DNA from 2 places in the Brevibacillus sp. RS1.1 genome. Region 2 is predicted to be linked to the other one. Evidence: a T-box and tRNA genes for the amino acid it is inferred to sense, from the RefSeq annotation. Region 2 holds a T-box; the other holds one or more tRNA genes.
What was found. The T-box of region 2 lies ahead of HP570_RS06820 (valine--tRNA ligase). A T-box ahead of a tRNA ligase gene usually reads a tRNA of that ligase, here a tRNA-Val.
Positions count from the first base shown of each region.

Region 1 (15,620 bases), on a different contig from region 2:
CGTTATATGGTGATCCGGACTGGATTCGAACCAGCGACCCCCACGGATTTCACATCGTCGCCATGTGTTTATACTACTGCTGTGTCGATTTTCTGTTTCCGTTTGTTCTTGTTCTTTTTCTTATACCACCACATATAGACTCCAGTGAACATTAGTATAGATGGAGTAAGACCACCGATAGCATACAAAATTTTAGTAAATAATCCACCAAAACTACCTGTATGTAATGGAAGGTGCCATGTTTGATACATAAGCCCACTATTAACATGTGGATCTAACTTGCCCACTACTTTTCCGCTATACTGATCTATCCACACTTTTACATTTCCATTGCCTGGATCAAATGAATTGCTGATACGAAATTCCACTGCGCCTTCTGGGTTTCCTCTTTCCACCTTTTTGGGCATTCTAACTTGCATAAGTGTTCCCTGAGGTACTTCTTTTTCAGCTCTACTGAACAATTCATCAAGTGGAAGCTTACCACTGGGAAGAGCTTTTGAGATAAGCTGCTCTTCTGGAGGCATCACCTTTGCTTCTGCACCGAACCAACCAAAAATCATGTCATCATACGCGAAAAGTGCTCCTGTTAACGAAACAACCAATAAAAACGGAATGGAAACTCCACCAATGACTTTATGTAGATCATATTGCCGTACATAAGGGTTGGCATTACGTCTTAAAATAAACCCACGTGCCCATTTTTTTATCCCTGGCCACCATAAATATAATCCTGATAATGTAATGAAAAAGAAAATAAATCCAATCATACCGATGATTTTCTCACCATTGAAATCTTTTAACAGCAACTTTTCATGAAACTCCGTTATTAGCTTGAATAATCCTTTATCCCCTAATGTTCCATTTATGTATCCTGTTCCTGGATCTACAAATATGTTTAGTTGTTCCTTTCCTTCTTTAAGGCGGAATAAATAAACTCCTCGAGCGTTAGGTTCATTTGGAGTGTATACACGATCAATTTGACCTTTCGGATGTGCTTCTGATACACCCTGCAAGGCTTGCTGATACGTAACTTTTTCACCTTCCGTTACTTTATACAAATTAGGATGCAGCATGCTGTTTATTTCAGGTTCAAACACAAGCAAACTTCCCGTTAAGCCAATGAGTACTATAAAAACCCCTGCTAGCATACTAAGCCATAAATGAATTTTTGAGATGATTCTACGTGTTGTAATATAAATTCCTTCTTTCAAAAAGTAGTATGAAATTATGAACGTAATAAATAATAAAAAGAATGATTATCATTGTCAATTGAAATATTTATAACTATTAAAAATATGCCATTATATTCATCGTTATTTACATTTAATAGTTATAAATATTTAAATAACTAAATATTAAAATAGAAAATTAGTAAATTAGTATCAGTATGTGTATTTCGTTAGGTTTGATATGCTTAGTCACAAAACCGTCCCTTTCGCTCCCACGTTTCGAAAACGTCCATCTTATCTGGATCTGACTTATGCCACTCAATGTAGTCTTCTTTTGAAAGCACTTCTAGTATTGTCATGATGCCACCTCTATCACGACTTGTCTTGATATATTCTATTCAAGAAACTTTGCAACAATCTGATCAATTGTAGTTTCAACAAGCCTTCTCACTTCAATATAGATGTGGGGAATTTCAATATTCAAAATATATCTCCCAACCTCAGGTACAGTCATTTCTATACTCAAATACCCTCGTGAGTTAAAAAACATCAGAGTGAGAAATTCACGCTCAAACTCTTTAAACATTAAGCTGAACGCTGGCAAATGGTATCAAATAATGTAGTTGATCTAGTTGATAGACCCAAAGCTGTTAAAGAAGAAATGCAAGTGTGGGACAACGGACAGTCTTTAATGTTTCTGAAGCAAGCAAAAACCGATAGACTCTATGTTGCGCTGTTCTTGGCTCTTACAACTGGAATAAGGCAAGGGGAGTTTTGGGGTTAAGATGGAAGGATGTTGACCTAGAAAAGGGATTCTTTATGTGAAGCAGACATTATCTCACGATTGGCAAAAGATCTATAACAATTGCACCTGAAGTAATTGACGATTTAAAGAAACACAGATCGATGATTGCAAACGTAAAAAGTGCTTGTGGGCAAGGAAGGAGTTTTTTCAAGTCAACAGTTAATGAATAGTATTAACCACCGATATCGTAGAATCTGCAGGTTAGTGACTGTGGCTAATCAAAGCAAGCAATAAGAAAAACCCTTGATTACCAAGGGTTTCAGCATTCGTTATATGGTGATCCGGACTGGGTTCGAACCAGCGACCCCCACCATGTCAATTTGATCTGACACAATATTATAGGCTAATCTGCCTGCACAAACCGCGTTCTAATGCGGTTCTTCGCGAATCTAGTTAACTTGAATTTACATGATTTACTTTAGTGCGTTGTCAAAATGGTTGTCAAATACTTGCTGTATTTCTTATCAGCTGATGTATGTAAATAAACACTACTAAACTCTTCCAATTCAAAAGAGCATCTGCACATAAAGTGCAGATTACTCGATAGCAAATCGTTATACAAAGTGCAAATTATACTGACCTTTCAATTATTAGTGGGAACTCATCACAATTCCGCGTTCTTATCCTCTTTAGAACCATTTAATACTAACCTTCTGTATAGGAAACCGTGTTTTAACATTGAAAGGTCTTTATTGTAATGAAATGCTATATCATCATTGTCAAATAAAGTCGGGTCCAGTGGATTCTCAGCGTAAGGATTTAAATAAATTGAAATACCATCTAGCAAAGATTCCCTATATTTTGTCTGAGGTAACATATCTATAATTCCTTGCTGCCCATTATCGTTATATCGATAAGTCTCAAAAAATATGTTCTTATGTCTGCGTAACGACAAAGCCCTCGCTTTCCCCGTTGTCGCGATGGGACTAAAAATAACTGCACTTATATGTTTATGTTCATCGTCATTAAATAGGCCAATTTTTATCGATGATCCTGAACTCTGTTTAACGATACTATCATCATATTTAATTTGAGGACGTGAATTTACATATTTAGCCTCAGTTATTCCTAGTAATACTTTTTGAATAGCAGCAACGCCTTGCATAAAGAACAACGGCTGTTCAAATCCGCCAATGGCCAAGACGAAGGGCTTCCCTTTTACATGATCTAAATTGGAGTACTTATCAAGATATTTTTTTGACTTACTAATAAAACTATTACTTATTCTTTCTGTTGCTAATGAAACAACTTCCTTCATTAATTTTTCTCTACCTTGAGCTGTTTGTCTTTTTTCTTGAAATTCTCTCATAGCCCGTTCTCTGTCAAACTCTGGTGTCCCGTTTTGCGGATTACTTGTTGTAACTGCTTCTACTATTAGTGATTGTTCTTTTGTTTGAATTACAAAGTCTGGTGTGTTATGAGAAAAATCCACTGTAAATCCTAGATTTCGTAAGCACGCAAATAAATATAATTCCCAGAAAGATGAATTGAAAGTTGTTTGAAATTCTTTGATGAATTTATTGTCTCTATCCTCAAATCCTATTAACCAGCTATTTATTACGTCTTTTAGATCCTTATCATTCATAATCATCTTAAAATTATGATGAAAATTTTGAGAATCTACGACTGGAGTAAAGAGGTCTAGCATTTTCATATCCCCCGATCATTTTGGTAATCATGGATTATAGTTCCTTGATGTCTACTTCTATGTTTTTCATATATGAGAATTCCTATAAATTTATTAATAAATATAAAAGCTTAAAGAGAAATGCTGCCAAGACAGACTCAAAAAGGCAACTCGATTAACCATGCAGGATGAAAATGCCGGAGTATTAATTTTTGTGGTTGACACCATCATGGCATAGTAGCCATGCTATAACTATTTCTTAACAACTTGAGCATTAAGCGCTTGTATCTTCTTGATTTGGGTTTAGAAATTGATTAAATGCATAGTTTAGCTGTGTATTATCAAGACCAATCGTTTTCGATAAAGTCAGAAGCGATGCACCTTTGGTTTCCTGTAGCGAGTGAAGAATCCCACTTCGCACAAGAATTTGGCAGTTAACCCTGATATCAGTAGGTAGCTTGTCTTTATTAGCTACCCTATCATTGAGTATTGTAAACGGTGCATTTGCTAACTTATTATCAAATCTTTTCCCATCGAGAAATAATACTGGTGTATCCCCTTTTGATTTAAATAAGTCTGGATGCGCTTCTCTGTAACGATTAATTCTCCTTATTGCTTCATCGTGTAGCTTTACCCATTCAATAAGAGTAGGGTTAAATTTATAATATGGGTTTCTTATATGCCCCAATTCTAGCCTTAGATCATCGTTGGTCAAACTATATAAATGTTGTTGCTCAAATCCGCAATAATAGGATAGGGCCCAAATAAGAGGACCGATCACACTTAACTGATCGTCGTTTCGCTCGCTATTATTTAAAAAGCGATAATGAACCAGACCGCTAAATATGTAATCAATGTAATTCCTATCCAAAAAAGTTTCAGTGAATTTGAGATTCTTTTTGTATAAGGTTGAGAAAAGTTCCTTTGTTTCTAAAAAGGAGATGTGGTCAATCTGGTTTGTCTCATCAAGAAATCTCAAATAATTTACAACTGCTGAATAAGCAGTCGCACCTCTTCTTTTATTTAGATAAGTCTCAAGTAACTCCTTGCGAAAAAAAAACTGACAATCCTCATTAGCTCTATGTTCGATAATTTTGTCTTCATAAAACCGTATATCTTCCATGTATTGCTTTATAGTATTCTTATTCAAACCTAGAGAATCAGATAAGTAATCTTCAAAAGAATTCATTTAATGTCCTCCACTTTAATTCGATGTTTCTAATTCTTAATCTATGATCTTCTCCAAATAATGCATTATTCGGTACTTCATTCTATCGTCACCAGTTTTCTTCATAATACACTTAACCTAAATATTAGGAAACGTTTGTCGTGTTGTTAATATTTTTAGGACGAAGATATTTGGAAAATCCTTAACACGGAAGCAAAGTTTGAAATAGAGGATTTCAGTTAGGACCAGCTTTAAACGACAGCTCGTTCACAGTGCAGATATAAAGATGCCTCGCGGCTAGGGATGGTTGAGGAATCCGAAGAAATACGCTTATAACAAGGCATATCACCGCCGCTTTCGTCACTTTAGCCACCGCCATCACCTCCCGAAAAATTTTTTCCCAGAACTCGCGCTATTGGAAACGGCTGGCCGAGTCGGTCCACCGAAAAAAAATTTAAAATTTTAAAAAGTGGGGGGATATTTTTTTTCAAACTTTGAACGAACTCTTTCCTGCCAAGCTTGTCCTAATGCTGTTAGCTCGTGAGTCACCCTGTCATGCATAGCGTTGTGCTGCTTGTCACTAAGAGAAATAAGGTTCCAGTCCTCGAACGCTAGTTCAGGGTAAAACTCCAACGGGTAAATATGATGCACAGTAGTAGCTAGTTCAGTCTTACCGTACCGCTTACTCTCCTGACACATGTATTTATCTCTTCGTAAGATAGCTTCCCGCTTCCGCTTCCAACGCCGTGACTTGTACACCGACTGGCTCAATGCTCTTCCCCCTTTCTAATTTGTCAGACCAAAACAAAACCGCCCAGGTATATTCCCCTGAGCGGCTTATTCATCGTGCGTACACTTAGTATAGAGCGATTTTTGATTTACTTGCAAAAAACGTCAAAAGCGTCAGATGTGTCAGAAATGTCAACCCTGCAAGAGCATAGTGAACATGATCTTTTCCATCTAGTATCGTAATCTGACAAAGTTCCTTCTGTGCGTTTCATCTTAATTCGTGAAAATTTCCTACATGTAGAACAATGGTTATATTGGTAATGGCTAGGTAAAGAAGTTTATTGGCACTGGGCAGCCCTCAAACAAATATTGTTCTATAGGATCACATTTTCTCTTTCTGTCCAATTTATCTCGTGTATACCACGGATCTAATTGGTATATCAGAGGGATTAACTGCTTTACCAATACAAATACCAATCGTTTTTTTATCAATGAGTGAATTAGAGATTTGTACTGAAATAACTTTCATTTCTAACTCTTTGTAATCAGGTGTTCGAACTACGATATAGTCACCGATCCTATTTTTAATTTCAGAATGACTTAGAGTATCAAGTTCAGGATTTATTCCAACTATAATAGTTCCATATTCTTTTGATTCAAACACATCTCCTATGTCCAGTAACTTGTGCATTCATAATCTCCCTTTCTATCTATGTTGGATATAGAGTTCGTCCTTAACGTCTCGGACACGGAGTCCACCATTCCTCAATCTTGTAATTGCATCCCTTATTAAGGTCATTCTTTCGTTAGGTGTTAAATCAGGAGCAAATCTAGCTGCTCTGATACTTGCTTGAGCCTCGTCCAATGCAAAGTTTCTGGCGTAAGTTGCAGGATCAACATCATAAAGCTCAAATGCTTTTCCACTCGCATAGGATTCATAGTGTCCAATAATTTCATGTGCTATAGTTGCCTTACCTGAAACGCGACTATTCGCACTTAAAGTTCCAGTTCCAGGAGATTGAGCAGGTAAAACGTCAGTATTAATATATAATCTGTCATACATCATACCAGTATTCCAGCCATCCCTAAAAACTATATTTTCTTCAGGGAAACCTATCTTTTTTGCATATTCAATCAAATCGCTTTTTTGAGCATCGGTTAATTCCTGTTCGTTTCTTAACCCTCCAGAAGAAATCTGACGAATATCACTCGTCCCCTTCCTTCCCTTCCTTGCCGCATCCAATAAATTCTTAATTCTTTTACTTCCCCCCAGCGTTAGTACACCCAAGGCAAGCCCACTGATTGCAATTCCATCCGCGAGATCGATTTTATCATCCCGCAATGTATCTATGTCTTCTTGTATTGGCTCGATATAGCCTTCTCTTACAAACACTCCAACACCCTTCGGCAAATCATTTGCTGCTTTCTCCAAAGCGCCTGGCAACTCACTCGCCGCTTTTTTCATCGCAGCAGGAACGTCTCCCAGCATCGAGATTCCTTTGATGAAGTCATCCAACATGCTTGGTTTTTCCTGCGGCTTTTCGCAAGCTGGTCCTTGTCCAAAGCCGGTAGCTGACGGCCCGCTATTTGCCGACGACTGATTCCCTATCGTCACACCACCCAAATCCTGTCCGTCATCTTCAATCTTAATCTGCCCACAATAGAAACACATATTTGTTGATTTGTTCAGCAATGCCGGATGGCCACCGACTATTTTGTCCGCTTTCCCATCGATCCATGGCATTGTTGTCAGAGGTGTACAAGGCATTGGTGTCAGCACACCATTGTTAGCAGCTGTGGCAGAAGCGACTGTGGGATTTTGTAAGCTGCTGCACTTTCCAAAGGGCATGATATTTACGTTGGGAACGAAATCCATGATGTTCATTTGCGGTTTTCCTTTTACAAAAACACCATGGCTGAACGGCATTTTCAGCCGACTCTGTTTACTTCCGCTGCTGCATGATAAAATGGCTCCCACAACCACGTAGCTCTTGCGTTCAGCACTTGACTGCTGGATATTGATACCTTCAATATTGGGCTAACAGTCTCCTCCTCTCTGTAAAGGTTTCTATACAGATGGGAGATTCTCATGTTGATCGATACATCCGATATCCAATCTATATATAAAAAGGAAATAATGCCCACGTAATGAAGTATCGGATGTGGAACGCACACTAACAATAGATACAAAGTAACAAACGCACCATTATGACCATAGGTTTTTAGAACCACGAAAAGCCACTCGGATCATTCCCGAGGGCTTCTTCATCATGGATTGCCTGAGTATTTATGCATCTGCTCTTCTTTAAAAACGTCATTCCGCCAACCTTTCAGAAACCTAACAATTCCTCACTGTACAGCTCCCTCGCTAATCGATTTACGATGTCCCGTTTGATTTCATTCAATCGTTGCCGGGAAACTCCTACGTGCCTAGCAATGCTATTCATTCGCATTCCATCCATCATGCATTCCAGGACTGTTCGGTACTTGCTATCGCTCAGACCGATAGCGAAATCATTGATTTGCCTCACCTTGTCTTCAAGGCTTTTCATTCTCTCAATCCGTTTTTCGTACCGCTCTTCCGGAATGGTTAAGGTGGAGAGGCGTAATCCTTTCCCGCTCGGCATACCTGCTGCATCGCCATAGGTAGCGACCAATTTCTCCTGTATTAACGGATTCGAAGATATCGCCTTATCTATTTCCTTCCTCAGACGCTCAACCTCTTTCACCATCCAATGGTAATCCTTAATTTCTTCCTCTACCTTTTGTACGACTTCAAGAGCTGCCTCAAGATTGATATAGCCGAGCTGCCCGCTCCGATCAAGCAACCCTTGATTCTCTATGATGTAATTGTCCCACTCCGGGCAGGTTTCGATTTTACCAACGTGGAGGTTGTGGACACTACAGATCGATTTCTTGCCCCATTGAGTAGCGGGACATTTTTCGCAAACACTTTCGATCAGCTTATCGTTCACCTACACCGCCTACCCTTTCTTAATTCTCATTTAACAAATCGTGTGTTGTGATACCTTGTTCATATTCCCCTGAACTATCCCGTGTTGTATAATTTTGTAACACATTGATTTTTAAGGGGTATACTGCATGTTTCTGCCGATTATGAGTATTTTGATGAGTATCTGGTTGTTTAGAGAAGCAAAACTACGCAATGAAAACAAGTTCTTATGGGCAATTCTCGGGATTTTATTCTCATTTTTAGCTATAGGATTTTTTCATTTAAAACATCGGAACCGAATTCAAGGAATTGTTGCCTTGATCTTTGGAGTGCTTATCTACTCGATTACCTTGAAAAATTACTTTTCTTAATTACCGTTGTGTTAAATACTAGATCGGATATAAGGATTTTGGAAATAAATTGAAACTAACGAGATGATGCAATACAATCTTGAAGATAACATTTAAGCTGAACCAATATCTTTTAAAAACTACCAATGAACAAAATGGTGAAATAATCCTGGAGGCTTTCCATGAATAAAATCCAACAAATAGCCTTAGTAATTGGTTTAATAATGTATCTTCTTACCCCGGTTTTTTCCTATATGAAAGATGCTTCATCTATGACCGCCTATGAAAGATTCAAACCCCAAAAATCTCAATCTAACGCTCAAGAGTTTCTCACCCACATTCTTGAGAATATCCATGAAGGAAATTTAGGCGGTGATATCGCTTTCCATATAACAAAAGAAGAACTGCAATCAAAATTCGGTATAAGAGAGGATGATTATGTTTCACCAAAATTGCATACCAGATATTTCGACCGAAACGGGTATAGATACATGTTTAATAAAATCAAAGGCGAGGAACGTCTAACTGTCATACAAACAAGATTTGAATCATTAACTAAAGAACAGATTTTTAAAATTTTCGGTGAAGAAACATACGGGAATCATAAATATAGATATGAGATTTGGTATAAAGTTGGGGATTTTATGGTAATGTTTTCGAATACTGACCCAGATAATCGGATTGACTACAATATCATCACGATTTCACCACGTACTTTCAAACAGTGATTGTACGTAATCAGTTTGAAGCATTTACTTCATGAGTAAATTTGTACACTGCATTACATCGTTCATACCTCTTTTCTTCACTAGCTAATTAGTAAAATCCTATGAGCCTCAATCTAAGCTTTCCTTCACCCGATCCCTTGGATTGGGTTTTTATTTTCCCGTTCCATCTTATCTGTCTACACAGTGTGTAAAATCATTCTTACAACCAAAAATACCTTTACGACAAACATCCCCTGTAGTAACCTTAAATGGAATTTACTTACATCTTGAAGGGTGGTTCACTCATGATCAAAAAGTTCACTTTAGTCATTTGTTTTTTCTTGTTGAGCATTGTTGCTGTCTCACCCGTTTTTGCAGTAACTGAAACTCAAGCAAACGAAAGTGTAGAAGCAACCGTATGTAAAGAGGCCACTTACTACAAATCGTTCACCAGATATCCAACCCCAGTCCCTGAATATATTAACTATGAAGACTATGTCCATGATGAATACTATGGAAAAATATACAAAAAAGGGAATCTTATTCCTGTTCCAGAAGGACCGAGATTTTACTGGTTAGGAACGTATACAGGAACGGTTTGTAAATTATAAAACCTGCATACTAATTTCTGAAGCTGCCTACCAGGCGGCTTTCTTTTTTATCAGTTATAGATCTTCCATTGTACTTAATGAGCATTTTGTTGTGAAGATGCATTGAAACCAATTTCTGTAACATTCGTATTTAAATACAAGATGAGGAATTGGAGTGTGAAGCCAGTGGAACTAATAATCTTTGTGTTCGAATTTATCGGTAACCTCGTAGGATTGATCCTTGGCAAAGAATATCCGCATTAAGTGCCGTTTTCAACTTAATTGATCTTGTGTATCCAGGTGCATTCGATCCGCGCCACTGGATACACGTTATCAATTTAATTAATCAATCCGTTTTTCTCTTCCGATTCGATTGCCATTTCGTCTACATGGCCTGACAAGCATCCCAAGGTACAAAAATGATCGATAGATGGTTTCTTACTTACCAAAATCCATTCAGGCTTGTCCCCTACGATCTCTTCATCACAAAATGAGGTTGAACGTTTACACAGAATATTTTACAGACTCTAATTATCGGCGGCCGTATTTAGTAGACCACCGATAATATAATAGTTACATAACAACATATATTTTCAAAATAGCCACATAATGAATTAGATTATTCATTTTTTCGCAGATATTCAATTTTAACTGAATTAATATGGCTCTCTATATCATTATCTTGTTCATCAATCGCTTTTAATGACTCTTGAGTAACACTAAATTTTGCAAATAAGTCACCCTTAAAACTGTAATAATTAATCTCATAAATCTTTGAATTAAATACGTGCCACATTTGAATAAAGAAGAAGATATACTGGAAAATATATTCTTGCTGGAATATCTCTTTAATTGAAATTATTGTTTTTTCATTGCTAGTTTCTGTATTTAAAATCTCATAACCTTGTGAAAGAATAATTGAAATTAAGTCGAACAGTTCAACCTCCTTTCGAATGTACCTTCTTTTCTTAATCTTGCTTAATTCAAAAGAATTATCTATGTAAAAAATTGTATTTGCTGCTTTCAAAGCACGTCCAGTCTCAAATATTTGTTGTACAATTAGCTCAAGTTCTTCAATACTAAACCTGAATGTTTTACCATTCATAACTTCACAAACTATTTTATCTTCTTCAAGCCTATAGCTATGGTGATATGAGATATTCCTCCACTGGTTCAATGATATACCTTTTGGTTTTGGAAGAGTTATTTTAAATGTCTTTAAAATCTTGTTAGATAAAGATAATAATCTTCCTAGCTCTGTCATTTTCACACTCTGATAATCAACCAACTTACCGGAAATATTTTGTAGCTGGCAGTACAAAATCATTAAATAATACTTAATTACCCCCTCGACTATTACCCCTATTATGTTGAAGTATGCGTATACCAATTCATTTAATTCCATACTTTTATCGATGCTTTTAAATATGTTAAAGACATTCCAAACATCGGAATTTGCACGCTCACCATAATAATTCCAATAAACCATAATCTCCATGCACTTATTATTATTTGATAGTTTAGATTTTTTATATAACAGGAGTAATTGTTCAAAAAATTCCCGTTTACCTTCAACTTTGTCTAAGTATTCAAGTCCAATAGATTCTGACAGTAGGCATGTCAAAAGATTATTGTTGAGAGCATTTTTATTGTCAAAATAACCATTTAACTTTTCATATACAATTGCCTCTAATTCTTTTGTGCTTTTTACTTTACTGAATAGTTCCATAATGTTTGATTGGTCCAAAAATTCGATATATAACTCTTGAAATTTCTGCATTTTCCATCATACCTTTTCATGTTTATATTAAAATGGGCCAACTTTTCATCATAATTACAAGTAATGAAAAATTAGTCAACACTACGTCAACAAAAACAAAAAAGCACCCTGTATAAATTAACTCTGGGTGCCTGTCTCATCAAAAAAAGCCTTGATTATCAAGGCTTCGCAAGTGCTGTTATGGTGATCCGGACTGGGTTCGAACCAGCGACCCCCACCCTGTCAAGATGGTGCTCTCCCAACTGAGCTACCGGATCATGGGATATGTGTGTGATCGTTTAATGGTGGGCCCTGTAGGACTCGAACCTACGACCAATCGGTTATGAGCCGACCGCTCTGACCAACTGAGCTAAGGGCCCGAATCGTATCGGACGTCGATCACATTTATTACTATACAGCATCGTAAAATGGATTTCAAGAGGAAATGAATAATTTCTTGTAAAAATTTTCACTCGTACCAAAAGAACACTAAGAAACCCAGTGAAATCAGTCTTGTGTGCCCCTTGTAAAAAGCCATTCCCCACCGCTGCTGCCCACCTCCCCCTACAAAACAGGGAGATCACCTACCCGATGGCATCACTTCTTACATGACTGCATCAAGCATATGAGCTACACCAGTGGAGAATTGACTCTGCCAGACAAAAACGATCAATAAAGCTAACAACAACAAACAAGATAATTAGGTAACGATTGAAGCAAACACCCTCGTCCCAAACCTAACCTACCCCGCCTGCTCCGTCCCTTTCGCTTTCTCCTCGACACGCAGCTCGGCTTCCTATTGCTTCGACGCCTCATTTTGTGCCAACTCGGCCTCCTGCTCATCTCTCATCCGATGGGCCATGCGGCTAGACGCATTGGCTGCCACACTCGCCACGAGGTCGTCCAAAAACGTGTGAACACGTCCCTCTCCCGACTTTGTATCCAGCCTTTTAATCACCCCGACCTTGTGCTTATCCAAATGCCCAAAGGTGGTCACCGCGATACTTCCATATCCAAATACGGAGCCTAGCGCCAATGTTTCGTCACATCCGAATAGTCCTTCATCTGACGCAATGATGGATTGGAGCGGCTCGGACAAGAGGCCTTTCTCTGCTAACGTATCCAACTCAACGCCAACCAGGATGGCGTGCTGCATTTCCCTTTTTTCCAAGACCGCTTTCACGCTCTCGATGCACTGCGCCATTGTGAGATCTGGATGGTACGGCGACTGCATGAGATAGACGATCTCTGCGATATCATCCAACGTCACTCCGCGTTCTGCCAAACGTGCGAGAGCAGCGTTTCTGACTTCGATGCTGTGTACTTGCTTCTTCATATAAGAGACAACCCCTTCCACAAATCGAGTGAAGTCGTTTCCTACCATAGTATCACACACGAGCCAAATTGCGACAATCTTTCGCCCAATGCCGAACTCTACACCCAAACTATTGGGCATGCCCGCTCGCTCCTGTATAATAATGAACAGGAATATCCCAATAAGGAGGACAACGCAGTGGCCCTTGAGGAAATCATCTTGGAAAGCCGGCATTTGGGGACGCCGGAAAAGCTGATTGTCTACACACCCCAACGCTACTCGCCACTCTACTCGTATCCAGTCCTCTACGTACAGGATGGGGAAGATTACTTGGCGATGGGTAGAATGGCTTCTTTGCTGGATCAATTGAATGAGGACAAAGAATTGCCTGATATCATAGCTGTCTTTCTCCCTGTCGAGAAAAGCAAACGGAACGACCGTTATCATCCGGATGGTAAGGAGCACATGGCCTACCGACGCTTCCTCGCCGAAGAGGTCGTGAGCTATGTCGATACGCATTACTCCACACATCCTTTGGGAAACGCACGAACACTTCTTGGCGAATCTTTGGGCGGAGTTGTCTCTCTGTTCACTGCGCTTAACTATCCACATACGTTTGGACAAGTTGCCTGCCAGTCGATTGCCATGGACGCAAAGCTAAATCGTCTGGTAGCGGACGCTGACTTTTCCGTGCCACAAACCATTTATTTGGAAATCGGGACGGAGGAAACGGCAGTAAGCACGGGGCGTGGCACATTGAATCTTCTTGCGGCCAATGAGGAATTGCGCGAGATTTTGGGCACGAAAAAAGCCACCCTCATTTATGAAACGTTTGAGGGTGACCATACGTGGGGCCACTGGCAGCGCAATCTACCGCGTATGCTAAAGACGCTTTACGGGTAAACTTACCGTGGCTGTTCTTCTTGTGGACCTTCATCCTTGATCGTCGATACGAGAGCCTCTTCGAATTCTCCTTTTCGGATCGCAGTCAAGATCGTGAAGGTCAGCACAGACAGTAGAAGCAGGACGAGAAAAATGAATGTGATCATCATAGCCGTATGCATGCCATGCGGCACCTCCTTGCACTACACAGTCTTTCCTTTGGCGCAAGGAATATACGGACCCACGCTTAACATTACACAAATGAAGAATTTTCTGTTAAAATAATATCTTGTAGAGCATGATAGATAGTAAGGAGGAGTGGTTCTGATGATGTACAGTATCGTAATATTCCCATCTAGCAAGGTGCAAGAAGTAGCCAACTCTTACCGGAAACGTTATGATCCGGGCTATGCTTTGGTTCCTCCGTATATCCGTTTGAAGGAAGCCTTCGAGCTGGACGAAGCGAAGCTGCCTAAGCTGGTGAGCCATCTGGAGCAGGTTGCCTCCTCTACTGACAGTTTTTCGGCTCATTTCCATCGTGTATCTTCTTTCCACCCTACCACCAACGTGATCTATTTGGCTGTGCAAAACAAAGAACCATTTAACGAACTGCATCAAAAGATTGCCAATCAGTGTGTGAATGAAAAAGAAACCTACGCATACGTACCGCATCTGACCATCGGGCGTGACCTGTCCGACGATGAGCTGCGTGATGTAACTGGTCAACTAAGCATGGCAAAAATTGATCTAAACAGCGAAATTGATCGCTTCCACTTGGTTTATCAGCTCGAAGATGGCATCTGGAGCGTTTACCAGACTTTCCTTCTCAAAAAATAAACACCCTATCCTCAACCACCAACCCTCCCTGCGTCTCCATCGTAAGGAGGGATATTTTCTAAAAAAGGACGAATACGATGAACCTGCAAACCTACCAGATCCAAAGAGTCACCACGGAACAAGAATTGGCGGATGCCCTGTCGGTACGACGAATCGTTTTCATCGAGGAACAGGAAGTACCAGAAGAATTGGAAATCGATGAGCATGACACCCTTGATGGCGGGACGATTCATTTTGTGGCCTACCGCGATGGAAAGCCAGTGGGCGCAAGCCGTATCCGCACCTACGCACCTGGAGTGGGAAAAATCGAACGGGTGGCGGTTGCCAAAACAGAACGCGGTACCGGGCTGGGCCGCCAAATCATGCTTGAGATGGAAGATCTGTCCAAGCAACACGGGTATGACAGCCTGAAGCTGAATGCACAGACGCAAGCCCAACGGTTTTATGAAAAGCTCGGCTATGAACCTTTTGGCGACTTATTTGACGATGCAGGTATCGAGCATATTGCGATGGTCAAATCCATTCGCGCATAAGGGAAACTGCGTGCAGCTCCATTCCCTCTTTCAGAAAAACAACCTCGTTTTCGTTATGATCAGCATGCGAAACGAGGTTGTTTTTCATTTGCCCCAGAGAAAAGAATTATTTCACCAATGGTTTCCGGATTGCCTCAATGACGCGATCAAAAGAGTCAGCACCGTAGCCCTCTGCTACTTTCTGTGTGGCCAATGT
Region 1 is NZ_JABSVA010000001.1:1,082,827-1,098,446, forward strand. Features, by position in the region: gene HP570_RS04815 (PepSY-associated TM helix domain-containing protein) at 69-1,211, opposite strand; gene HP570_RS04820 (hypothetical protein) at 2,579-3,622, opposite strand; gene HP570_RS04825 (hypothetical protein) at 3,876-4,790, opposite strand; gene HP570_RS04830 (hypothetical protein) at 5,905-6,189, opposite strand; partial or broken gene HP570_RS04835 (DUF4280 domain-containing protein) at 7,123-7,530, opposite strand; gene HP570_RS04840 (hypothetical protein) at 7,829-8,473, opposite strand; gene HP570_RS04845 (hypothetical protein) at 8,984-9,529, shown strand; gene HP570_RS04850 (hypothetical protein) at 9,814-10,119, shown strand; gene HP570_RS04855 (hypothetical protein) at 10,718-11,878, opposite strand; tRNA gene HP570_RS04860 (tRNA-Val) at 12,060-12,135, opposite strand; tRNA gene HP570_RS04865 (tRNA-Ile) at 12,161-12,237, opposite strand; gene HP570_RS04870 (phosphatidylglycerophosphatase A family protein) at 12,654-13,193, opposite strand; gene HP570_RS04875 (alpha/beta hydrolase) at 13,371-14,075, shown strand; gene HP570_RS04880 (hypothetical protein) at 14,078-14,236, opposite strand; gene HP570_RS04885 (YjcG family protein) at 14,382-14,891, shown strand; gene HP570_RS04890 (GNAT family N-acetyltransferase) at 14,969-15,424, shown strand; gene HP570_RS04895 (NAD(P)-dependent oxidoreductase) at 15,531-15,620, opposite strand, start outside.
Region 1: it encodes a tRNA-Val, which carries the amino acid that the T-box ahead of HP570_RS06820 (valine--tRNA ligase) is inferred to sense. The anticodon was not compared.

Region 2 (15,620 bases):
ACCCGAATCCAGAGCATGTTGTGCCAGATCGATCGGGAAAAGGACGGCTGCTTAATTTTGATCGTGCCAGTTTTGATACACCAGTACGCGATTTGACGCTGTTTTATCGCACTTATTTTCAAATGGCGGGCGATGAGGTTGGGGCTTCTCAACTATTCCATCGCTACGCCGAGATATTTCCGCTGCAACCGGAAGAAATTGAACTGATGGCTTCGTTTCTGTCCTATCCGGAGAGGATCATGAGGGACCTGGATATTTACTATCATCATCCCCGCGAGTGGAGCGAGCTTTACGCTGTCCAACGTTTTGAAAAAGATATGGACCGCCTGATGCGCCTGCATCGTTGGGTCCAGCAAGCCTTTTAATGAGCAACGTCTCACCGCGTGGGGCGTTGTTTTTCTTTTTATAACCATTCAAGAGAGATGGCAACATAGAGCATGGCCAGCAAACCAAGAAGGATGACATCAAAAGAGGTAGGAAACACAACCGTTCGGACAAACTGAAAAACCAACAGCGGAAAGAGAACCTGTTTGCATCCGTATTTGATCCGTAAATACGTGGGGTTATACTTCCAACGAAAATTCATCACAATCACCTCATTCCAGCATATGCGCGTTAACTTTGGACAGTGTCTACAACCTTGAACAAACGCCTAAAACATTTTCGTGGAAAGTAGATAGTGGTTTGAATGGCGCCTGAAAAGGGAAGGTGTAGGGCAGGAAGGCTAGGACGAAACGAATAAAGGTGATCATAATGTTTTTGAAAATTGCCAAAACCCTTTGCGCAATTCCCGAAAGAAAGAATTATGCTAAAGTGTGTATGGGAGTGGCCCAGGGATGAATCAGCAATTGGTCAAACTAATGGAATTGAAACAAAATTATGAGTATCTGGTGATGACCAGCAATGAGCAAAGCAAGCGCCAGGTCAATTACGAGAGTCTCATGCCATTTATAGAAGAGTTGGTCGATACGTGGTTCGTGAAAATGGACAAGCCCTGCTTCCTGTCGATCTCGTTTGAATCGGCTTTAGGTTTTGTCTATTTTCGAATCGAGCGTGGGAACAAAGAGAGCGCAAAAGTGCAGCGCGAAGTAGAGGAGCGCATTGTTGTCTCGGAACAGTGTGATACCGCTCAAACACCGCGTTATGTCCGTTTGTTCGCCCAGAGTAACGTCAACGACCGTGAGCTAAAGGAACTGGAGAAATCTTTTTATGGGTTACTCCTCGTAAACATCCGGGCGTTGATTCTCAGATGTCAACAGGACCAGTCATCAGGACAGCGAGAAATTGAGATGGAGATGAAGCTGGCTAGGCGCATGCAGTCGATGCTCATTCCCACAGAAGAATTGCAGTTGACCAGTTTGCGAACAAGAACGGTTTACGTACCAGTCGATTATGTCGGCGGAGATTACATCGATTATCGACAAATTAATGATCGCTACACTTGTTTTATCATTGCGGATGTGTCTGGTCACGGTTTTTTGGCCAGTATTTGGGCAACGGGGATTAGGATTGCTGTACGGCAGGTGTTGCAGTCCAGCTATTTGCCGGATGAGATTTTGGAAAAACTCAATCAGTTGCTTTATGCAGATTTGGTGAAAACCCGTTCTTACATTACGATGCTGGTTGCTGTCTATGATGAGGTGGAACACAAAATTCGATTTAGCAGGGCAGGACATCCTCAGCCTTTTTATTTGTCCAAATCGAATCCAACCGTATTAGGTTGCAAGGGTGGGGTAGGCCTAGGGCTTTCGCCCGATAGCACGTACCAAATGGAGGAGGTACCCTTAGAAGAAGAGGGTATGCTATTACTCTACACAGATGGTCTGATTGATACAGGGAGAAAAGATGTGTTTCGAGGAAGCAGGCATTGGCTAGAAGAACTAACCTCCTTATTACATATGCCTGGTGACAATAAGCAGGAGTCGATGGATCGAGTTGAGTCCTACTTAATGGAGATAACACAGCAGCGACAACAAACGGATGATATTTCTGTGTTGATTCTTCAATTTGAGCCTGAAGAGAGTATAGCCCTCGTGTAGTTGCGTCAGTGAATAGGAGGATGAACTGTGATTTTGTGTGAGCGTTGTCCGGACAATCCCACTTGTGATAATTGCCTTGTCGCGCTACGTTCTGGCGGTGCAGCGAATAAAGTCGTTCCGCCCCGCACTGTTAAGGTGACGAACCTAGCAACGATGGAATCGTACCAGGCGAAGCTGGTAGCAGTGAGTCGGACGACCATTGGGTTAAGCAGTTCTGATCATGATTTGCACGGACGCATAGAAATAGAGCTCGCCTATGATTTCCGAATTATCGGTAGCGGATTGCGTGGTATAGCAGGTGATCCTTACCACATTATCGATATCGAAAAGGTTTTGCGACGGGAAGATGTCCTGGAGCGATTGCTTCTGGAAGAATTTCACACGTGGCACATGAGTGGCGAATTGGACCCTACAGACGTCTTGTTACATTGGAAGGATCGAGACGACGAGCGGGGGCGATTAATCAAACAAGAGATTCAAAAGCTATCGATACTGCGTCAGATCGAGACCATTTTCCTCTATCTTTACGATGAAGGGGAAGTGCGTCCGCTGGGTGACGCTCGTGCAAGTGTGGAAGTAGAGCGAGAAATGCAACGCCTGGTCGAAGAGGCGGCGGGAACGGGCGGACCTGTGAGGGAGCAAATTGTCACCTCGGATGGTACAAAGGTGTTTGATTTATACACATCTGTATTGCCAGATCGGACCTGTGGAATCGCCTTGATTGATGTCACCGCCGTCATTGCAGAAGAACGAAAACGCAAAAGACGGGAATGGGAGATCTACAAAGATATTCTGGGTGTGGTCACGGAAGGTAAGCTGTTGTTGCTAAGTGATGAAGAATTATTTTTCTTGCTCCGGGAAGGGCATAAGCTCTTGGCGATCGACATCCGTTTACCGGAGCAGCTTGCAGAACTGCGTAAATTGTTCAAGCAGGCCTTGGAACCACAAGGCATTTCTGATAAACGATTGCTGCAGTTTCTCGTTGCGGTCAACGAAGCTGCTTCGAATACGTTGAAGCACGGAGATGGCGGTGTGGTCACGTTATACTTGTCGAGCGACAGGCAGATGTGCCGGGCTGTGATCCATGATGAAGGCCAAGGAATTTTGCTCGAGGATATTCCGCGTGCTACCTTACAGCAAGGATTTTCTACACGCCACTCACTTGGAGCCGGCTTTCACGTGATCCTGCAATACTGTGATCGCGTATATTTGAGCAGCTCGCTGGCGGGTACAAAGCTTATTTTAGAATGTAACCTTTCGCGTTAAGCAACGATTTCCAAAAAGCCAAATGTTTGCAAGTGAATGAAAATGGGTAATATAGTAAAAGGACGAGCAGATTGGGTGTACCGATACCTATTGAGAGGAGTTTGAGCATGGACTACCGCGCAACAGAGGCGAACGGACAAGCTACATTGTTTTTCGTCGGAGAGTTGGACATGGCTGTAGGAGATCGAGTGGGTGAATTGCTCCAGCAGTATGGAGGGCGAAATCAATCCGTTACCGTCGATTTTCAAGGTGTCTCCTTTGTAGATTCTTCCGGTATTGGAAGCCTGTTTTTTACCACGAAAGAACTGTTGGCCATGGGCAAGCAGGTAGAAATCGTCAATGTCCGAGAAGAAATTCTCGATATTTTGGGCGTTCTCGGTTTTACCGAAGCACTGGGCATTGCAGTTGGAAAAGTGGGCGAAACCCGGGTTTGACGCCAAACAGCGTGATTGTATATAATAGTGAAAGCTAACAATAAGACAACTACATACGATATGAACGATGAGTGGGAAGAGTAAGTCAGGACGCCTTGGCAGAGAGGAGAATCAGTAGCTGCGAGATTCTCTAAGGTCATGAATGGCTGAAGGTCGCCCAGGAGTTTTTTCGGTGAAAGCATGTGCCTAGCCGAGACCGGTTCGCAACCGTTATCTTGTCAGAGTGAACACGCCATAAGCATGACGTTTATCGTGTGTTAACAAAGGTGGTACCGCGAAAATAATCCTTTCGTCCTTTGCGATGAAGGGTTTTTTTATTTTTTGCAAAGCAAGCCATGCTAATAGGAGGAGTCGTACATGTCTACACAGCCAACAACCGACATCGACCAATTGCTGCCGAAAAACTATGATCCAAAAGCAGCAGAGAACAAATGGTATCCGTATTGGATCGAAAAACAATTTTTCAAGGCAGAACGTGACCCGAATAAACGTCCGTTTACGATTGTTATTCCACCGCCGAACGTTACTGGCAAATTGCATTTGGGCCACGCACTGGATACGACGTTGCAAGATATCATTACACGTACCAAGCGTATGCAAGGCTACAGCGCCTTGTTCTTGCCAGGTATGGACCACGCCGGTATCGCAACACAAGCGCGTGTAGAGGCTACCTTGCGAGAAGAAGGCATCTCTCGTCATGACCTGGGCCGCGAAAAATTCGTGGAAAAGGTATGGGAGTGGAAGCATATTTACGCTTCGCATATTCGTGAGCAGTGGGAAAAACTCGGTCTTGCTCTGGATTACTCCCGCGAGCGTTTTACCATGGATGAGGGCTTGTCCCAAGCTGTACGCGAAGTATTTGTTCGCTTGTACGAAAAAGGCTTGATCTATCGCGGCAATCGCATCATTAACTGGGACCCTGCAGCCCGCACGGCTTTGTCCGATATTGAAGTAATCTACAAGGAAGTAAAAGGTGCGCTGCATCACATGCGTTACCCATTGGCGGATGGCACCGGTTATATCGAAGTAGCTACAACCCGTCCTGAAACAATGCTAGGTGATACGGCTGTAGCGGTACATCCGGAAGATGAGCGTTACAAGGACATGATCGGCAAAACCGTGATTTTGCCAATCGTAGGACGCGAAATTCCAATCGTAGCAGATGACTACGTTGATCCTGAGTTTGGGTCTGGCGCTGTAAAAATTACGCCAGCACACGATCCGAATGACTTTGAATTGGGTCTTCGTCATCAGTTGCCACAAATCGTTGTCATGGATGAGACGGGCACGATGAACGAGCTGGCCGGTATCTACAAAGGCTTGGATCGCTTTGCATGCCGCAAGCAAATCATCAAAGACTTAACGGAGCAAGGCGTTATGTTCAAGGTTGAGGAGCATATTCATCAGGTTGGACATAGTGAGCGCAGCGATGCAGTCGTAGAACCATACCTTTCTACCCAATGGTTCGTAAAAATGCAGCCATTGGCTGACGAAGCACTGGCTAATGCAAATAGCCCTGAGAGTGTGAAGTTTGTCCCAGAGCGCTTCAAGACGAACTACCTGCGTTGGATTGAAAACATCCGCGACTGGTGCATCTCCCGTCAGCTTTGGTGGGGTCACCGAATTCCTGCATGGTATTGCGGAGATTGTAACGAAACGATTGTATCTCGCGCGGATGTGACTGAGTGCCCAAGCTGCCACAGCCACAAGCTGGAGCAGGACAACGACGTTCTCGATACATGGTTCTCCTCTGGTTTGTGGCCGTTCTCGACGCTGGGCTGGCCAGAAGAATCCGAGGACATGAAGTACTTCTATCCAACGAATGTCCTGGTAACAGGCTACGATATCATCTTCTTCTGGGTAGCTCGTATGATGTTCTCAGGTCTTGAATTTACCGGGAAAAGTCCGTTTGAATCCGTTTTGATCCACGGCATTATTCGCGACTCCGAAGGCCGCAAAATGTCCAAATCACTCGGCAACGGTGTCGATCCGATGGAAGTAATCGAGAAGTACGGAGCGGACGCGCTGCGATACACACTGGCGACAGGGAACTCTCCAGGGAATGACCAACGCTTCTATTGGGAAAAGGTGGAGGCAAATCGCAACTTCGCAAACAAGATTTGGAACGCGTCCCGTTTTGCCTTGATGAACCTGACTGACTTTAAATACGAGGAAATCGATTTGAGCGGTGAGCTGTCTACACCAGACAAATGGATTCTCTCCCGCCTGCAAGCAACAATTGCAGATGTAACCCGTCTGTCTGATGCATTTGAATTCGGTGAATCTGGCCGTGTGCTTTACAACTTCATTTGGGATGACTTGTGTGACTGGTATATCGAGATGGCGAAGCTGCCATTGTACGGTACCGATGAAGCGGCGAAGAAAACCACCCAATCCGTTCTGGTAACGGTTCTGGATCAAACGCTCAAGCTGTTGCATCCGTTCATGCCGTTCATCACGGAAGAAATTTGGCAGGCATTGCCGCACCAAGGCGAGAGCATTACAGTAGCACCTTGGCCAACCGTTAACGAGCAATGGATGTTTGCTGAAGCAGAAAGCGAAATGAACCAGTTGATGGATATCATCCGCAGCGTACGCAACATCCGCGCTGAAGTAAACGTACCGATGTCCAAGAAAATTGAGCTCTTGATCAAGCCAAGCGATGCACTGTCCGCTGAGCGACTGACACGCGGTGAGCAGTATCTCACTCGTTTCTGCAACCCTGAGCGTCTGGAAATCAGCCTGGATCTAGCTACGCCTGATAAAGCGATGTCTTCCGTAATCACGGGAGCAGAACTGTTCCTTCCACTGGCGGGCTTGATCGATATCGAGCAAGAGCTGAAGCGCCTGGAAAAAGAAGTGGCGACACTCAACGGCGAAGTGGAGCGCATTGAGAAAAAGCTTAACAATGCTGGATTTATGGCCAAGGCACCTGAAAAAGTAGTCGAAGAGGAAAAAGCGAAGATGGCAGACTACATGGATAAGCGGGATAAGGTGATTGCACGACTTGCTGAATTGAAGGGCGAATGATCCGCCATACCATCGCATATTTTTGAGAATGGAGCATTGTGGTATGCATGCAGAAGAAGGGTTTGTAGAATACACCCAAGCGCTCGACTGGCTGCATGGACTACTCAGGTTCGGTCAACGGCCGGGGCTTGAGAGAATGCAGTGGGTTTTGGAGCAGGTAGGACATCCTGAGCGGAGAATCCCGTTTATTCATGTGGCTGGCACCAATGGAAAAGGTTCAACCTGCGCATTCCTGACGCAAATGCTGATGGAAGCCGGATATAGTGTAGGTACATTTACCTCCCCCTATTTGGTGGATTTCCGTGAACGCATCCGTTATAACGGCAGCATGATCGCGGAAGAAGATCTATTGCAGCTGGTGAATGAAGTTAAGGTGTGGGTGCAACGATGCGAACAAGAAACAGAGTATGGTTCCCCTACCGAATTTGAAGTGATTACGCTGATCGCCATTCTTTATTTTTCAAGAGTGGCGAGACCAGCGGTAGTCGTTTGGGAAACAGGACTAGGCGGGCGATTGGATTCGACGAACGTCGTCCTTCCGCTTGTTTCAGTCATCACGAATATCGGCATGGACCATACACAAGTGCTGGGAGAAAGCTTGGAAGATATTGCCCGGGAAAAAGCGGGGATTATCAAGCCGGGTGTTCCTGTAGTCACAGGTGAGGTTAGGCCGGAACTTCTCGCGGTTTTTGAGGAGCGCGCGAGACAAATGAAGAGTACGCTGTATCATATAGGTGAACATTTCCAGGCAGAGCAGGTAGAGGAGCAGCTGGGTGATCAACAGTTTCGTTACAAAAGCATTCACCGTCGTGCGGAAGCATCCTACCGTCTTACCATGAATGGCATTCACCAAACAACCAATGCAGCCGTTGCTTTAATGACTATCGATGTCCTGCGAAATTACTTCTCTTTCTTGCTGGAGGAAGAAGAAATATCTCGTGGTTTGCAACAAACGCGTTGGCCTGGTCGTCTAGAAGTCATCTCTCCAAGACCAATGGTTATCTTGGATGGGGCACACAATCAGGAAGGAATGGAGGCGCTTGTAAGCAGTCTGGATCGGTTGTTGCCGGACGGAGTACAGTTGCATTTGCTCTTTTCTGGATTGGCAGATAAGCCGCTCGCCAAAATGGCAGAGTCGCTCGCACCAGTTAAGTCAAAAATCAAAAAGCTGCATGTGACAACCTTTGATTTTCCGCGTGCAGCCGAAGCCAATAGCTTACAAGAGTCGTTTTTAGCCGGAGGCTGGGAGCAAGAGTTTCTCGATGCAGTCCCAGACTGGCGGGCGTTTCTCCTTTCTTGGATGCGGGAGAAGCAATTAGCGAAGGCGGATGACTGGCTGGTCGTCTGCGGTTCGCTCTACTTCATCGCCCAAGTACGCGCATTCTTTCCCACTATAGTAGAAGAGGCAGGTGAATAGGGTGGATCAGGCCCAACACGTCCACTTTGTGGGCATCGGCGGTTATGGCATGAGTGCCATTGCCCGCGTCTTGATCGACCTTGGATACAAGGTAACCGGCTCCGATGTCGCCATGAACGATTTGGCGAAAAAGCTGGAAGCAAGAGGGGCGGTCATTCATATTGGCCATAATGCTGCCCACGTGGAGGGAGCAGACAGCATCGTATACTCCACCAGTATTTCTAAAGACAATCCTGAGGTGATCGCAGGCCAAGCACTAGGAATTCCGGTCATGCACCGTTCCCAAATGCTTGCTCGCATATTGAATGAACGCACAGGAGTAGCAGTAGCCGGAGCACACGGCAAGACGACCACGACATCGATGATCTCTCACGTGCTGGAAGAGTGCGGTGTAGACCCGACTTTCATCATTGGCGGTGAATTGATGAGTGCTGGTACCAACGCAAAGGCAGGTACCAGTGATTATGTTATTGCCGAAGCAGATGAGAGCGACGGTTCCTTTTTGGAATACAGGCCGATGTATGAAATTGTGACGAGCATCGAACCAGATCATCTCGAGCATTTCGATGGCGACTTCAACAATTTGAAACAGGCGTATGTCCAGTTCTTGAGCCATCTTAAACCGGATGGAAAAGCGATCCTGTGTATCGATGATTCACATGTGCGCGAAGTCATGCCGTCCGTCGAAAAAACGGTCGTGACGTATGCAGTTGATCCGAACTTTGTGGCACAAGCACAGTTTTCTGCCACTTCGATTGAATGTGGAGATCGTTGCAGCACGTGCCAGGTTTATCACAAGGATGAGCGGTTGGGTGAATTGTGTCTCGTAGTCCCAGGCAAGCATAATATTGCAAATGCACTAGCTGCGATCATTGTATGTCTGGATATTGGCCTTTCCTTTGATAAAATTGCACAGGCGCTGTCTACCTTTAGCGGTGCCAAGCGCAGATTTCAAATCATTGGGGATGCACGAGGTGTCCTAGTCGTAGACGACTACGCGCATCATCCGACAGAAATTATCGCGACACTTAGCGGGGCAAGGGCATCGGGCAGACGTGTAATCGCTGTGTTTCAGCCACAACGCTACACACGCACGTATTTCCTTATGGATGAATTCAGCCGTGCCTTTGCAGAAGCAGACGAAGTGATCATCACGGACATCTACTCCCCAGCGGGCGAAGAAAAAATCGAAGGAGTAACCTCCGAGGTGCTGGTTCAAAAAATCCGCACCAACAGCCACCCGCGTGCGCAGTACATTCCTACAAAGGAACAAATGCAGGAGCATGTCTTCAAAGGATTGCAAGAGGGCGACCTCGTGTTGACAATGGGTGCAGGAGACATTTGGAAATCTGCTTACTGGCTGGCTGAAAGGCTAGAGAAATAACAGATAGAGCTGTATGAAGACTTGGAACCTACGGGTTTCAAGTCTTTTTATTTTGATCTACCTATATTTAAAAAAGTATCGAGCTACCAACCAAGCTAGTGAGAAGAAAAAGCACAGGGCTCGTAGACCTTGACAAAGCCTACCCAGTCGGAACTTAAAAAAGGAGACCACGCTTGTCGAACACTTCTTCCTTGAGAAACGTCCGCCCGTAGGGTGGCTTTGGATCGACGGTCCCCTTTTTTAAATGGAGACGTCCAGTGAATCCCCCATGCGGGCGTGTCAGAGTCGAAGAGACCTGTGCTTTTTCTTCTCCTCCCCTATGACGACTCAACATAGACTTTTATTTTTCTAAAAAATTAGTACCAGATACTAATATCTAGTGTTATAATCAGATCATAAAAATCGAAAGGTGATGTTCGGATGATGACAAATACAACCCCCTTCAAATCACGAATTACCGCCATCGGTACGTATGTGCCGAGTCGCGTTCTTACCAATACAGATATGGAAAAGCTAGTAGATACATCGAATGAGTGGATTTTGCAACGAACGGGTATACATGAGCGCCGTATGGCAAGGGAAGATGAATTTACCAGTGATCTGGCTATCGCTGCTATCCATGATATGATTACAAATTATGGGAAGGATGTCCGCGATGTCGATATGATTTTGGTCGCAACTAGTACCCCAGACTATCCATTTCCAAGCGTCGCGAGTCAAATCCAAGCGCATTTTCAAGTCGAGCAGGCGGGAGCCATGGACCTCTCTGCTACCTGTGCAGGATTTACGTATGCGCTCCATACAGCTAATGCGCTCATCAGCTCTGGTTTGCATCGCAAAGTGTTGGTGGTAGGTGCAGAAACGCTAACAAAAGTAACTGACTATACGGATCGTACGACGTGCATCCTATTCGGGGACGGAGCGGGAGCGGTGCTGGTTGAGCAGGATTCTACAGCTCCTGGTTTTTTGTCCGCCTATTTAGGCTCAAAGGGAGACGGAGGGATTCATGTATACCGAGCGGGCTTGTCCACGCGTATGAACGGACGAGAATTGAGCGGGAATGGATGCATGGTCCAAAACGGGAGAGAAGTGTACAAGTGGGCAGTAACAACTGTTCCAAAGGGGATGCTAGAGGTGGTGAACCGGGCGGGTAAAACGCTCGAAGATGTGGACTGGTTTATCCCGCACAGTGCCAATTTGCGCATGATCGAATCCATTTGTGAGAAGAGTCAGTTCCCTCTCGATAAGACATTGTACAGTCTGACACATTACGGGAACACATCAGCGGCTACCATCCCATTGTCGCTCGCCTTGGGGATCAAGGAAGGCAAAGTAAAGGCAGGGGATACGATCCTGGTGTATGGGTTTGGCGGTGGTCTCGTCCACGGTGGTCTTTTGTTCACTTGGAATCCGTAAAAGTGGCTATATCGAAAATGGAGAGGCTGTCCAGAATTGTTCTGGGCAGTTTTTTTGTCCCAGGAATGGTAGATATCCTTTTCGGAGGACAGGTTCAACTGGGGGAACAAAAAATGGCGAACGCTATGATATTATTCGTACTCTGCCTTTACCTTTCGTGGGTTGATTTTCATCATAGACGAATACCCAATCGCGCATTAGTTGCAGGGGTTGTACTGATTTCTTTTCTCGAGCTCGCTCTCTCTTCGCCAATGGAATGGCTGATGGCTGGACTTTTTGCGATTCTCAGTTTACTGGTGTTTGGATGGATTAGCTATTACAAGCCTCTTGCGCTTGGGATGGGGGATGTGAAGCTATTCGCTCTAGTCTGCTATGGACTCGGGATTCGCGATTTTGTAGTCGTTCTTACGGTTGCGAGCTTGGCTGCATTGCTCGTCTCTCTCGTTTTGTTGCTGATACGAAAAGTAAGTATAAAATACGAAGTGCCGTTTGCGCCTTTTGTCACGATGGGGTTAGCTGTCCTTTTATTTATGAGTGAAGCCTCTTGAAATGCCTTGTGGAATCGTAGTAGAAACAAATTCGATAGAATCACTAGATAGAAGTCATAACCCGTCCGAGCAAAACGTATGCTAGTACAAAGAGCCTGTGACTAGGAGGGCAAGCGTATGAGCGGACAAAATAAAAATCGTGTGACGGTCAAAATGAACGGAAGGTTCTGGGATGAAAAGCGGGACGACAGCACAAAGGTAGCAAGTAGAAAGCGCACGCCAAAGGACGATACGCCACGTGTTCGTTTTCAAGCCCCCCCCTTACCGTTTACTGACCCGTTTAAGGAGAAGGGCAACGAAGCATGGGAACGGATGATGCAGCTACGAGGAGCTGCCGCAAAAGAAACGAAGCCGAGTATTGAACTCGATCAGACGCCAAACGACTCCAGCGAATCCGATTTTTCCTTCGAGGATACCGAAGAAAAGGGATACAGGAGTCGTCCGATGAGTCGACTCGAAGCGTTATGGCCAGAGGGGCCCTTTTGGCGTACGACTTTAACAACAGGTGGGGCTGTAGCCATCGGCCTCTTATTCGGATTTCTTGTATTGACGGTCTTTTCCCAAAAGGAATTTTCCGAGTCGTACGGAAATGTTCTGAGTGAAACGGTTCAGACACTGACCGCGCTGGGTGCAGGCACTGAACAAACATCTGGGAAAAATGGCGTGGCAGGTCCCGCTTTGCCAGATGAAAGTCAGCGAGCGAAAGGTAAGGCGACGAATGGTAACGCGACGAATGGTAACGCAGTGGGTCAAACAGCGGTAGCTCTACAACTGCCAGCCGTAAACATGTACGTTGCACAGGCGGGAGTATTCCAGCCGGATGCATCGCCGCAAACAGCTGTAGAACCACTGGAGAAGGCGGGCATTCCTCATCTGCTTTATAAAGACGCAAGCAAGCAGTACATGTTCGCAGCCGCTGCTCCCACAAGAGATGCTGTGCTAGGCTTTGCCGCCAGCTTGAAAAACAAAGGCATGGATATATACGTCAAAGAATTCTCCTTTCCCGCTTTTGAAGGATCTATCCCTGTGGGAAAAGCCGCCAACGCATCTGGTGACCCTAACGTGAATGCCTTTTTCACCCACGGAGTCAAACTCGTCCAAACACTTTCCGCACAATCGGGGCTGATTATTACGACGGGTCAACTTTCGCCAACCGCAAAAGAAACGGCAGAAATAAAGGAAATTCACCGCCAATTTCTGGAGGAAAGCCGTAAAATGGAAGCCAAGGAGGCCTGGAAGCCATTGCTTGATGGGATGGTAAATGGGGTGAATCAAGCGCTGGCAGCCAGGGACAAAATGGCGGAAGCAAGCGCTGGCAAAAAGGTGGAAAGCGCGGAATCCTATGCGTGGCAAGTACAGGCAGGTGTCCTTGCTTTTTTCGAGAGCTACGCGAGTTGGATTCAAAAGGCACGTTCATCCACATAAATACAAGTTTATATGGTCTTCCGCAAGGTTTTCTTGCAGGAGGCCTTTTCTTTCTATACAGTAATTACCAGGAGCAATCAGGGATTGTTTCGCTTCTCCCCATTTGCTAAACTTATGTTTGGCAAAAAGAGAATCCCTTATAAAAAGGGAGTTGGGAAAATGGGGAAAGAAACGCTTACTCTCGTGTTTCTGTTGGTGAGTGGACTTTTGTTTGGTAGCATTATCGGGGAGATTGTAAGTCCTTGGCTACCTTTTTTGGCCAAGAGTAAAGAGATTACTTGGTCGCCTGCGGCAGATTTAGAAATTTTGAAGTACGAACTGAACTTTCAGGTAAAACTAAATCTAGCCAGTATCGGAGGCTTAGCCCTCGCGTTTTGGATACATCGACGAATAAAGTAGGTTGAAAAATGACGAAAAAAAATGTTCCTCTCATTCTGGCTTCATCTTCGCCGCGTCGAAGGGAGCTTCTGCAAACTTTAGGCTTATCATTTACCGTCATCACCAGTGATGTAGATGAGACGACCGCAGAGCATTTATCTGCGAGCGAAGTAGTAGAAGAATTGTCTTTGCGCAAGGCCAAGGAAGTGGCTTCTCGCTTGACGGAAGGCGTCGTTTTAGGATCTGATACGGTAGTCGTTCTTGATGACCAAATACTGGGCAAGCCTGTTGATGAAATGGACGCATATCGTATGTTGTCCATGCTCCAGGGGCAAGAGCACACCGTTTATAGTGGAGTCGCCTTGATAGATGTGGAGACAGGTCGTACTGAAGTCTCACATAGTCTAACGCACGTAAGAATTCGAGCTTTAACAGAGCAAGAAATCAAGTCGTACATCGCGACAGGTGAGCCGATGGATAAAGCGGGCTCTTACGCCATTCAGGGTATTGGAGCCACGATCGTGGAAGGAATAAACGGAGACTACTTCACTGTTGTTGGTCTTCCGTTAGGCCTGACGTCTACTCTTTTGACACGTTTTGGGATGCCAATTTTGTAAAGTTGTCATGCTTGAAGCAAGCGGCGACGGCCATACGCCTCATGAACATCTCCATGTCAGCCGTTTTCGATAATGTGAATATGGCTGGAGGCGGATATAAAATGGCAACAAATACCTGTAACAAAATGCTGTTGAAAAACGTCCCTTACTATGACCGTCCACGTGAACGACTGCTTCGCGAAGGAGCGGTCCATCTGTCTGATACTGAACTTCTTGCCATTTTACTGCGGACAGGCAGGGAACAAGAGACGGCTCATCAGCTGGCTCAGCGCTTGTTAGCCAGGTTTGGAGACCTGCGTGGTTTAGCCCAAGCCTCTCATGCTGAGTTAACAGAGCTAAAAGGAATTGGTCCAGTCAAAGCGATTGAATTGCATGCTGCGTTTGAGCTTGGGCGTAGATTGATGGGAGTGCCTCGAGAGTATAGGGCTTCTATCCGTTTACCACGGGACGTAGCTGATTTGATGTCGCCAGAGCTTGCTCATTTGACACAGGAACATTTTGTCTGTCTCTTTCTGAATACCAAGAACCATGTGATTGGCAAGCAGACGATTTTTGTAGGCAGTCTGGACGCTTCCATCGTACACCCGAGAGAAGTCTTTAAAGAAGCGATCCGTCGTAGCAGCGCATCGGTGATATGCCTACATAACCATCCGAGCGGTGATCCGACACCTAGCAGGGAAGACATTGCGATTACGCATACATTGCGTGACGCTGGTGAACTGGTGGGGATTTCATTGTTGGATCATGTTATTATCGGGGAAGGCAAGTACGTTAGTCTCAAAGAGCAAGGGTACTTGTAGCATGTTTGAAAACCTTCCCCAAAAACGCGGTCGCTCTACCTTGAAGAGGCCTCGAAAGAGGTTCTCTTATGCTTGTCATTTGGATTAATATTTGGAAGGAGTTTTTTTATGTTTGGTGGATTTACACGTGACTTGGGGATTGACCTCGGCACTGCCAATACACTTGTTTTTGTGAAGGGGAAAGGAATTGTGGTGCGTGAGCCTTCTGTTGTAGCGATCCGCACGAATAACAATTCCATTGAAGCAGTAGGGAATGCAGCGAAAAGTATGATCGGTCGTACGCCAGGCAATATCGTAGCGGTTCGCCCAATGAAAGACGGGGTTATCGCTGACTTTGATACAACTGCGACAATGATGCGCTATTTCATCAATCAAGCACAAAAAAATCAAGGGCTGTTTACACGTCGTCCAAACGTAATGGTCTGTGTACCTTCGGGAATTACTGCGGTGGAAAAGCGCGCGGTCGAAGATGCTACGAAGCAGGCTGGGGCGAAGGAAGCATATACGATTGAAGAGCCGTTTGCAGCAGCGATCGGTGCAGACCTGCCGGTGTGGGAGCCGACTGGTAGTATGGTCGTTGACATTGGCGGCGGTACGACAGAAGTTGCAATCATTTCTCTCGGGGGGATTGTGACATCCCGCTCTATTCGTGTGGCCGGGGATGAGATGGACGAGGCGATCATTCAGTACATCAAGCGCCGTTACAACTTGATGATCGGGGAACGGACTTCAGAAACACTCAAGTTGGAGATCGGCTCTGCGATTGCTCCTGATGAGGTCGAAAACGTTGACATTCGCGGTCGTGACCTTGTAACCGGATTGCCAAAAACGCTCTCGGTAAGCAGCACAGAGATTGCGGAAGCATT
Region 2 is NZ_JABSVA010000002.1:239,635-255,254, reverse strand. Features, by position in the region: gene HP570_RS06845 (protein kinase family protein) at 1-365, shown strand, start outside; gene HP570_RS06840 (hypothetical protein) at 404-586, opposite strand; gene HP570_RS06835 (PP2C family protein-serine/threonine phosphatase) at 837-2,039, shown strand; gene HP570_RS06830 (ATP-binding protein) at 2,067-3,305, shown strand; gene HP570_RS06825 (STAS domain-containing protein) at 3,413-3,739, shown strand; T-box leader at 3,798-4,039, shown strand; gene HP570_RS06820 (valine--tRNA ligase) at 4,097-6,769, shown strand; gene HP570_RS06815 (bifunctional folylpolyglutamate synthase/dihydrofolate synthase) at 6,813-8,186, shown strand; gene murC (UDP-N-acetylmuramate--L-alanine ligase) at 8,188-9,570, shown strand; gene HP570_RS06805 (ketoacyl-ACP synthase III) at 9,991-10,986, shown strand; gene HP570_RS06800 (prepilin peptidase) at 11,100-11,534, shown strand; gene HP570_RS06795 (hypothetical protein) at 11,652-12,959, shown strand; gene HP570_RS06790 (DUF4321 domain-containing protein) at 13,119-13,358, shown strand; gene HP570_RS06785 (Maf family protein) at 13,367-13,954, shown strand; gene radC (RadC family protein) at 14,056-14,754, shown strand; gene HP570_RS06775 (rod shape-determining protein) at 14,863-15,620, shown strand, end outside.